Regions from separate parts of the Streptomyces sp. NPDC050388 genome, predicted to be linked through region 2. Evidence: predicted binding sites of a transcription regulator. Region 2 holds the regulator's gene; each other region holds the start of a gene.

Region 1 (3,274 bases), on a different contig from region 2:
GATGGAGACCGGGCGGGACAGGATCTCCGCGGCCCGGGCGGCGGTGGTGGAGGCGGTGACGGTCATGTGGGGGCTCCTCATGGGATGTACCAGTCGGTATGTGCGCGTGCATCGATCGCACTCCCCCCCCCAACCCCCAAACCCCGAAGGGCATTCCACCCACCGGCACACCCGCCTGTGACCCCGACCACACCCGCGCCGAAGCCCTGCGCCGGACCGGTCCCGCGCACGAGGAACACGGGAACACGGGAACCCGGAAACGCCCGAGGGCGGCACCCCCTGTCGGAAACAGGGGGTGCCGCCCTCGGCACTGACGGACCGGGTCCGAACCTGAGGTGAGTCAGGCTCAGAAGTCCATGTCACCGCCCGGCATGCCGCCCGGAGCGGCCGCGGCGGCCTTCTCCGGCTTGTCGGCGATGACGGCCTCGGTGGTGAGGAACAGCGCGGCGATCGACGCGGCGTTCTGCAGCGCGGAGCGCGTCACCTTGGCCGGGTCGATGATGCCTTCCTTGACCAGGTCGACGTAGTCGCCGGTCGCGGCGTTCAGGCCGTGACCCGGGGTCAGGTTGCGCACCTTCTCCACCACGACGCCGCCCTCAAGGCCGGCGTTGACGGCGATCTGCTTCAGCGGGGCCTCGAGCGCGAGCTTCACGGCGTTGGCGCCGGTCGCCTCGTCACCCTCGAGCTCCAGCTTCTCGAACACCTGGGAGGCCTGGAGCAGGGCCACGCCACCACCGGCGACGATGCCCTCCTCGACGGCCGCCTTCGCGTTGCGAACGGCGTCCTCGATGCGGTGCTTGCGCTCCTTGAGCTCGACCTCGGTGGCGGCACCGGCCTTGATGACCGCGACACCGCCGGCGAGCTTCGCCAGGCGCTCCTGCAGCTTCTCGCGGTCGTAGTCCGAGTCGCTGTTCTCGATCTCGGCGCGGATCTGGTTCACGCGGCCCTGGACCTGCTCCGAGGAGCCGGCACCGTCGACGATGGTGGTCTCGTCCTTGGTGATGACGACCTTGCGGGCCTTGCCGAGCAGGTCGAGGCTGGTGTTCTCCAGCTTGAGGCCGACCTCCTCGGAGATGACCTCGCCGCCCGTGAGGATGGCGATGTCGTTGAGCATCGCCTTGCGGCGGTCGCCGAAGCCCGGGGCCTTGACGGCGACGGACTTGAAGGTGCCGCGGATCTTGTTGACGACCAGGGTCGACAGGGCCTCGCCCTCGACGTCCTCGGCGATGATCAGCAGCGGCTTGCCCGACTGCATGACCTTCTCCAGGAGCGGCAGCAGGTCCTTGACGTTGCCGATCTTGGAGTTGGCGATCAGGATGTACGGGTCGTCGAGCGACGCCTCCATACGCTCCATGTCGGTGGCGAAGTACGCCGAGATGTAGCCCTTGTCGAAGCGCATACCCTCGGTGAGCTCCAGCTCCAGACCGAAGGTCTGGGACTCCTCGACGGTGATGACGCCTTCCTTGCCGACCTTGTCCATGGCCTCGGCGATGAGCTCGCCGATCTGGGTGTCGGCGGCGGAGATGGAGGCCGTGGAGGCGATCTGCTCCTTGGTCTCGACGTCCTTCGCCTGCTCCAGCAGGGCACCGGAGACGGCCTCGACGGCCTTCTCGATACCGCGCTTGAGGGCCATCGGGTTGGCGCCGGCGGCTACGTTGCGCAGGCCCTCCTTGACCAGGGCCTGGGCGAGGACGGTCGCGGTGGTCGTACCGTCACCGGCGACGTCGTCCGTCTTCTTGGCGACTTCCTTGACCAGCTCGGCGCCGATCTTCTCGTACGGGTCCTCGAGCTCGATCTCCTTGGCGATGGACACACCGTCGTTGGTGATCGTGGGGGCGCCCCACTTCTTCTCGAGGACGACGTTGCGGCCCTTGGGGCCGAGCGTCACCTTGACGGCGTCCGCGAGCTGGTTCATGCCGCGCTCGAGGCCGCGCCGCGCCTCCTCGTCGAACGCGATGATCTTGGCCATGTGAAGTGGTCCCTCCAGGACTGGGGGTGATTACTTCGGACCGCGCCCGCGCCCGCGACGGACGGCTCACAGAACCGGTGGTTCCTTGCCCCACCGGCCTGCGGGCCTCACCGACCCGGTCCTTACGTTGTCACTCTCACCTTCAGAGTGCTAACGCCAATGATTAGCACTCGACCCATGCGAGTGCAAGCGCCCCCCGGGGGATCGCCGGACGAGTCAGCCGCGCGCGAACACCCCCGGGCACCGGTCGCCACCCGGGCCCCGGCACGACGAAGGGTCCGCACCCCGGGGGTGCGGACCCTTCGCCAGCAGGAAATTCTTGCGGTTGGTAGCGCGTTCAGGCGGTGACGCGAACCATGTCGGCCTGCGGGCCCTTCTGGCCCTGCGAGATCTCGAACTCGACCCGCTGACCCTCTTCAAGGGTGCGGTAGCCGTCCATCTGGATCGCGCTGTAGTGGACGAAAACATCCGCACCACCGTCGACCGCGATGAAGCCGTACCCCTTCTCCGCGTTGAACCACTTGACGGTGCCCTGAGCCATGCCTAACTCCCCTATTACTGGCCCTTGCACAGATCCACACTTCGCGGATCCGGGTCAGACCTCACCCCCCGACGATCGGGGGCGTGCGCCGGAACGCGTCGACCGCGGCCGAATGTATCCGTCCAACTGCCCTCTGCAACAGGTCAATCGGACGAGAAATCTGGACGGCACCGGTCCGGAATATGACGGGAATTCACCTGATTTCAGGGCAAGTCAGGCCGGGCAAAGCGCGCAAATGCCGCAGAAGTGGCCCAGACTTTGGCTGTATCCAGTCGGGTGCGCGGCAGGAATTGACGGTTCCAGAACGGGGAGTCGGGACCGTGTTCCCCAACCCTACCGTGCTCAACCCCATGGAATTGCCCCCTCCGCTTCTCTCACGGAGGGGGCAGCCTGGTAAACACTCGGTAAGATTATTTACCGAGGGTAATGATCAACCGCCGGCGACGGCCGGGATGATCGACACACCGGCACCGTCCGGGGTCACCGTCTCCAGACCCTGCTCGAAGCGGACGTCGTCGTCGTTGACGTAGACGTTGACGAAACGGCGCAGCTTGCCCTGGTCGTCCAGGACCCGGGCGGAGATCCCGGTGTGGTTCTTCTCCAGGTCGGCGATGACGTCGCCGAGGGTCGCCCCCTCGGCGTTCACCTCGGCCCTGCCGCCGGTGTAGGTGCGCAGGATGGTCGGGATGCGAACGGTCACGCTCATGCGACTTGACCTCCAGTGACGGTGGGAATACTTTGCGTGTCGGCCACCGGGCCGACGG
Region 2 (3,274 bases):
GGACGGCGTCGGGGCCCGCCTGCGGGTCGCCGGACTCCTCCACCAGGTCGCCGCAGAAGACCACCTCCGGGTCGCCGGGCACCAGCACCGCCAGATCGTGCGCCGTGTGCCCGGGACCCACGTTCGCGAGGAGGGCCTGCCGTCCGCCGCCCAGGTCGAGGGTCCACTCGCCGGACACCGTGTGCCGGGGGCGGACCAGCGACAGCGCGTCCACGGCCTCCTCCGCCGCCCGCGCGTCCAGACCCTCGCGCTCCGCGTCCGCGCGCAGTTCCTCGCGCCCCCGCGCCAGCACCGTGTCCACGCCCACCGCGCCGAACACCTCCGCGCCCGCGAACACCGCCGCCCCCAGCACATGGTCGAAATGGGGGTGGGTGAGCGCGAGATGTGTCACACGCCCACCGGCGAGCGTCTGCGCCCGTGCCCGCAACCGGGCGCCCTCGCCCAGGCTCGAACCGGCGTCCACGAGCAGCGCCGCGCCCGCGCCGACGACGAGCCCCGCCGTGCAGTCCCACACCGGCAGCCGGCACCGGCCCACTCCCGGCGCCAGCCGTTCCCATCCCGACTCTTCCCAACTCACCGTCATACCGCGACGCTAATCGCCCACGGCTTCCCCGCGCGACGGTGTGGGACCGGCCTTGCCCAGGGTGTACCCACCGGCCGTACACTGGGCGGGGAAGTCTGGCACTCGCGTGCGAAGAGTGCCAGGACATTCAGGGAACGGACCGGGCGGAAGGCTTCTGGAGGTGTGCGCCGTGCTCAGTGAACGCAGGCTCCAGGTGCTGCGCGCCATCGTCCAGGACTACGTCGGAACCGAGGAGCCCGTCGGCTCCAAGGCCCTCACCGAACGGCACAACCTGGGCGTCTCCCCGGCCACCGTGCGCAACGACATGGCGGCCCTGGAGGACGAGGGGTTCATCGCCCAGCCGCACACCAGCGCCGGGCGCATCCCCACCGACAAGGGCTACCGGCTCTTCGTGGACAAGCTCGCAGGCGTCAAGCCGATGACCGCGCCCGAGCGGCGCGCCATCCAGAACTTCCTCGAGGGCGCCGTCGACCTGGACGACGTCGTGGCCCGCACGGTGCGGCTGCTCGCGCAGCTCACCCGGCAGGTCGCCGTCGTGCAGTACCCGTCGCTGACCCGCTCGACCGTGCGGCACGTGGAGCTGCTCCAGATGGCGCCCGCGCGCGCCATGCTGGTGCTGATCACGGACACCGGGCGGGTCGAGCAGCGCATGATCGACTGTCCGGCGCCGATCGGCGAGGCGACCCTGGGGGATCTGCGGGCGCGGCTCAACAGCCGTGTCGCGGGCCGCCGTTTCACCGATGTACCGTCTCTCGTCGAGGATCTCCCCGAGGCCTTCGACCCCGAGGAGCGCGGTACGGTCTCGACCGTGCTCTCCACCCTCCTGGAGACGCTCGTCGAGGACAACGAGGAGCGGCTGATGATCGGCGGTACCGCCAATCTGACCCGCTTCGGACACGACTTCCCCCTCGTGATCCGGCCCGTGCTGGAGGCGCTCGAGGAGCAGGTCGTGCTCCTCAAGCTGCTGGGCGAGGCGAAGGATCCGGGCGTGACCGTGCGTATCGGCCACGAGAACGCCCACGAGGGACTCAACTCCACCTCAGTGGTGTCGGTGGGCTACGGTTCGGGCGGCGAGGCTGTTGCCAAGCTCGGCGTGGTCGGTCCGACCCGCATGGATTACCCGGGAACGATGGGAGCGGTACGCGCAGTGGCACGGTACGTCGGACAGATCCTGGCGGAGTCGTAGTGGCCACGGACTACTACGCCGTACTCGGCGTGCGCCGCGACGCTTCGCAGGAGGAGATCAAAAAGGCCTTCCGGCGGCTCGCCCGCGAGCTGCATCCGGACGTCAACCCGGATCCGAAGACCCAGGAGCGGTTCAAGGAGATCAACGCCGCCTACGAGGTGCTGTCGGACCCGCAGAAGAAGCAGGTCTACGACCTCGGCGGCGACCCGCTCCAGCAGGCCGGGGCCGGCGGCGGCGCGGGCGGCTTCGGCGCGGGCGGCTTCGGGAACTTCTCCGACATCATGGACGCGTTCTTCGGCACGGCGTCGCAGCGCGGTCCGCGCTCGCGCACCCGCCGCGGCCAGGACGCGATGATCCGGATCGAGGTCGAGCTGGACGAGGCCGCGTTCGGCACGACCAAGGACATCCAGGTCGACACGGCGATCGTGTGCACCACGTGCAGCGGTGAGGGCGCCGCGCCGGGGACCAGCGCGCAGACCTGTGACATGTGCCGCGGCCGCGGTGAGGTCTCGCAGGTCACCCGGTCCTTCCTGGGCCAGGTCATGACCTCGCGCCCCTGCCCGCAGTGCCAGGGCTTCGGCACCGTCGTCCCGAACCCGTGCCCGGAGTGCGCCGGCGACGGACGCGTCCGCTCCCGCCGCACCCTGACCGTGAAGATCCCGGCCGGTGTCGACAACGGCACCCGGATCCAGCTGGCCGGCGAGGGTGAGGTCGGCCCCGGCGGCGGTCCCGCCGGCGACCTGTACGTCGAGATCCACGAGCTGCCGCACAGCACCTTCCAGCGGCGCGGCGACGACCTGCACTGCACGGTCACCATCCCGATGACGGCGGCCGCCCTCGGCACCAAAGTGCCGCTGGAGACGCTGGACGGCATGGAGGAGGTCGACATCCGGCCCGGCACCCAGTCAGGCCAGTCGATCCCGCTGCACGGCCGGGGCGTCACGCATCTGCGCGGCGGCGGCCGGGGCGACCTCGTCGTGCACGTGGAGGTGCAGACCCCGAGCAAGCTCGACCCCGAACAGGAACGACTGCTGCGCGAACTCGCCAAGCTCCGCGGCGAGGAGCGCCCGCTGGGCCAGTTCCAGCCGGGGCAGCAGGGGCTGTTCTCCCGGTTGAAGGACGCTTTCAACGGGCGCTGACGCGGGCGACACCGACGGTGCTGCGCGCGGGGGCCGGAAACGGCTCCCGCGGTGCCCCGGGAGCTGCTCTGAAGGTGCCCCGGGCACGGCCTGCGCCAAGGGCAAGGGTCGATTAAGCCCTGATTCGGAGATGTCCGAAGGACGTGGCAACATGCCGTCATGTCCTTGGCGCTCACCGATCTCCTTCCGCACCCCGTCGTGCAGGCCCCCATGGCGGGCGGTGTCTCCGTGCCGCAGCTCGCCGCGGCCGTCTCCGAGGCGGGCGGGCTCGGTTTCCTGGCCGCCGGGTACAAGACCGCGGACGGGATGTACCAGGAGATCAAACAGCTGCGCGGACTGACCGGCCACCCGTTCGGCGTCAACGTC
Region 3 (3,274 bases), on a different contig from region 2:
CTGAACAACCACACCCTGAACCACCCGCCCCTGCGCGGCCTGTCCCACGCCCGCCAGAAGCGCGAGATCTGCGGCATGCAGGACGTCCTCGAGGAGCGGTACGGCCGTCGCCCGGTCCTGTTCCGCCCGCCGTTCGGCAGCTACGACAAGAACACCCTGCGCGCGGCCGGGTCCTGCGGCATCGAGTACGTCCCGCTGTGGAACGAAGAGGTCTTCGTCGACCGCTGGGAGTACCGGGAGGGGGACCGGAAGCTGCACCCCGGCGACATCGTCCTCACCCACTTCCGGGGTCGGAACGAGTGGAAGGGCACGATGCCCGACATGATCCGCCGCTTCCTGGACGAGGTCACGGCCGAGGGGTACGCGGTGGGGCGCCTGGAGGACTATCTGTGACCCGGCGGGGCGGCCGTGGCGGTTCTGCCGGCGGTGCCTGCGGGTTGAGGTCCGCCGGCCGGGCGGCCGGTCGCGGGCCTTGCCGGCCGAGGAGGTGAGGGCACCGGGGGGCACGGGTGACGGCACCCTCGCGTACCGTTCCTGAAGACTGAGCAGAAGTGAGCCCTCTCGGCCGCACGCCCCGAACGGTCCTGGGCGCACTGCTCCCCGGCGTACTCGGCCCCGAGTCGGCGACACTCATCCGGTGCGCGGTCCGGTCCCGGGAGGCCCCCGCGGCCGGAGGCCGCTACGGACACCGCCCCGCACGACCTGGCCGCATGGGTGTGGCCGGAGGCGGCGGGGAGGCCTCGAACCATCACGCCGGTGGAGCGGGAGCCCCGCACGCCGGAGCCGTACCCGGCCCCGGATCGCATGCTCACGTCAGCCCGGCCCAGGGTGCAACAGGCTCACGAACGGACCACCACGCGATCGAGCTGACGCTGCCTCGGGCGCACTCCCCGGCGAGCGGTCACCGACCCCCGAGGCGCCCATCGCCTGGCCCCCGCCGACGTCATCTCCACCCCTGCCGACGAGATCCCGCCCCTGACCCTGGCGGAACGAACGGCACGTTTGCTGAGCGAGCCGGGGAGCGGTGGTTGAGGGCCGGGAGGCTGGAGGACTACGTCCGGCACCGCTGAGCACCCGGCTCGGCCGGGCGCCCCCGGGAGCGGTCGTCGTGGCACCGGTCGGCTGCGCACACCCGTACGAAACACCGCGCTTTCCCGCCGACGCGCCGCAGGCAATTGGCACTCCGCTTGACCGAGTGCTAATCGCGGTCATAGTCTCGGGTCTGGCACTCCCCCCTGGAGAGTGCCAACACACGCGACGGGCAGGTCCGGCACCCGCGACGACGGATCGACCTGGTCGCCACCTCAGACAGTTAACCCCGTGAGATCTCCGAAGGGGGAGGTCGGATCGTGACGACCGCCAGCTCCAAGGTTGCCATCAAGCCGCTCGAGGACCGCATCGTGGTCCAGCCGCTCGACGCCGAGCAGACCACGGCTTCGGGCCTGGTCATCCCGGACACCGCCAAGGAGAAGCCCCAGGAGGGCGTTGTCCTTGCCATCGGTCCGGGCCGCATCGAGGACGGCAAGCGCGTCGAACTCGACGTGAAGGTCGGCGACGTCGTGCTCTACAGCAAGTACGGCGGCACCGAGGTGAAGTACAACAACGAGGAGTACCTCGTTCTCTCGGCTCGCGACGTTCTCGCGATCATCGAGAAGTAAGTCACCTCGTAGCACGTTTGCTCCGAAACTGCGCCCCTGGTCCCGATACGCTCACCGAGCCGGGCGCCCGGGGCGCAGTGATTTTTCACCCCTGATTTCCGAGAGGGCTCCCGCTGCCATGGCGAAGATCCTGAAGTTCGACGAGGACGCCCGTCGCGCCCTTGAGCGCGGCGTCAACAAGCTTGCCGACACGGTGAAGGTGACGATCGGCCCCAAGGGCCGCAACGTCGTCATCGACAAGAAGTTCGGCGCCCCCACCATCACCAACGACGGTGTCACGATCGCCCGTGAGGTCGAGGTCGAGGACCCGTACGAGAACCTCGGCGCCCAGCTGGTCAAGGAGGTGGCGACCAAGACCAACGACATCGCGGGTGACGGTACGACCACCGCGACCGTGCTGGCCCAGGCCCTGGTCCGCGAGGGCCTGAAGAACGTCGCCGCCGGCGCCTCCCCGGCCGCCCTGAAGAAGGGCATCGACGCCGCCGTCGCCGCGGTCTCCGAGGACCTCCTCGCCTCGGCGCGCCCGATCGACGAGAAGTCCGACATCGCCGCCGTCGCCGGGCTGTCCGCCCAGGACCAGCAGGTCGGCGAGCTCATCGCCGAGGCGATGGACAAGGTCGGCAAGGACGGTGTCATCACCGTCGAGGAGTCCAACACCTTCGGTCTGGAGCTGGACTTCACCGAGGGCATGGCCTTCGACAAGGGCTACCTGTCGCCGTACTTCGTGACGGACCAGGAGCGCATGGAAGCCGTCCTGGACGACCCGTACATCCTCATCACGCAGGGCAAGATCGGCTCCATCGCCGAGCTGCTGCCGCTGCTGGAGAAGGTCATCCAGGCCAACGCCTCCAAGCCGCTGCTGATCATCGCCGAGGACGTCGAGGGCGAGGCCCTGTCGACCCTGGTCGTCAACAAGATCCGCGGCACGTTCAACGCCGTCGCGGTCAAGGCCCCCGGCTTCGGCGACCGCCGCAAGGCGATGCTGCAGGACATGGCCGTCCTCACCGGCGCCACGGTCGTCTCCGAGGAGGTCGGCCTCAAGCTCGACCAGGTCGGCCTGGACGTGCTGGGTTCCGCCCGCCGCGTCACCGTCACCAAGGACGACACCACGATCGTCGACGGTGCCGGCAAGAAGGAGGACGTGACCGGTCGCGTCGGCCAGATCAAGGCCGAGATCGAGACCACCGACTCCGACTGGGACCGCGAGAAGCTCCAGGAGCGCCTCGCGAAGCTGGCCGGCGGCGTGTGCGTCATCAAGGTCGGCGCCGCCACCGAGGTGGAGCTGAAGGAGAAGAAGCACCGCCTGGAGGACGCCATCTCCGCGACCCGCGCCGCGGTCGAGGAGGGCATCGTCTCCGGTGGTGGCTCCGCGCTCGTCCACGCCGTCAAGGTCCTCGAGGACAACCTCGACAAGACCGGCGACGAGGCCACCGGTGTCGCGGTCGTCCGCCGCGCCGCCGTCGAGCCGCTGCGCTGGATCGCCGAGAACGCCGGCCTCGAGGGCTACGTCATCGTCTCCAAGGTCGCCGAGCTCGAGAAGGGCAGCGGCTACAACGCCGCCACCGACGAGTACGGCGACCTGATCAAGGCCGGCGTCATCGACCCGGTCAAGGTCA

The links. Region 2 encodes HrcA, which represses chaperone genes, less so after heat shock. Its sites were predicted from a motif close to TTNGCACTCNGNNNNNCNGAGTGCNAA; they were not measured.
Region 1: groL (chaperonin GroEL) is a predicted target of HrcA. The motif match lies at 2,133-2,159, and genes of this name have one in related genera.
Region 3: groES (co-chaperone GroES) is a predicted target of HrcA. The motif match lies at 1,176-1,202, and genes of this name have one in related genera.

Annotation. Positions count from the first base shown of each region.
Region 1 covers NZ_JBFAKH010000007.1:56,115-59,388, reverse strand. Annotated here, with positions in the region: gene AB0I73_RS05795 (NADH:flavin oxidoreductase) at 1-66, opposite strand, end outside; gene groL (chaperonin GroEL) at 347-1,969, opposite strand; gene AB0I73_RS05785 (cold-shock protein) at 2,307-2,510, opposite strand; gene AB0I73_RS05780 (ubiquitin-like small modifier protein 1) at 2,941-3,216, opposite strand.
Region 2 covers NZ_JBFAKH010000001.1:154,610-157,883, reverse strand. Annotated here, with positions in the region: gene AB0I73_RS00730 (MBL fold metallo-hydrolase) at 1-583, opposite strand, end outside; gene hrcA (heat-inducible transcriptional repressor HrcA) at 753-1,769, shown strand; gene dnaJ (molecular chaperone DnaJ) at 1,769-2,908, shown strand; gene AB0I73_RS00715 (nitronate monooxygenase) at 3,068-3,274, shown strand, end outside.
Region 3 covers NZ_JBFAKH010000009.1:116,043-119,316, reverse strand. Annotated here, with positions in the region: gene AB0I73_RS07525 (polysaccharide deacetylase family protein) at 1-393, shown strand, start outside; gene groES (co-chaperone GroES) at 1,350-1,658, shown strand; gene groL (chaperonin GroEL) at 1,777-3,274, shown strand, end outside.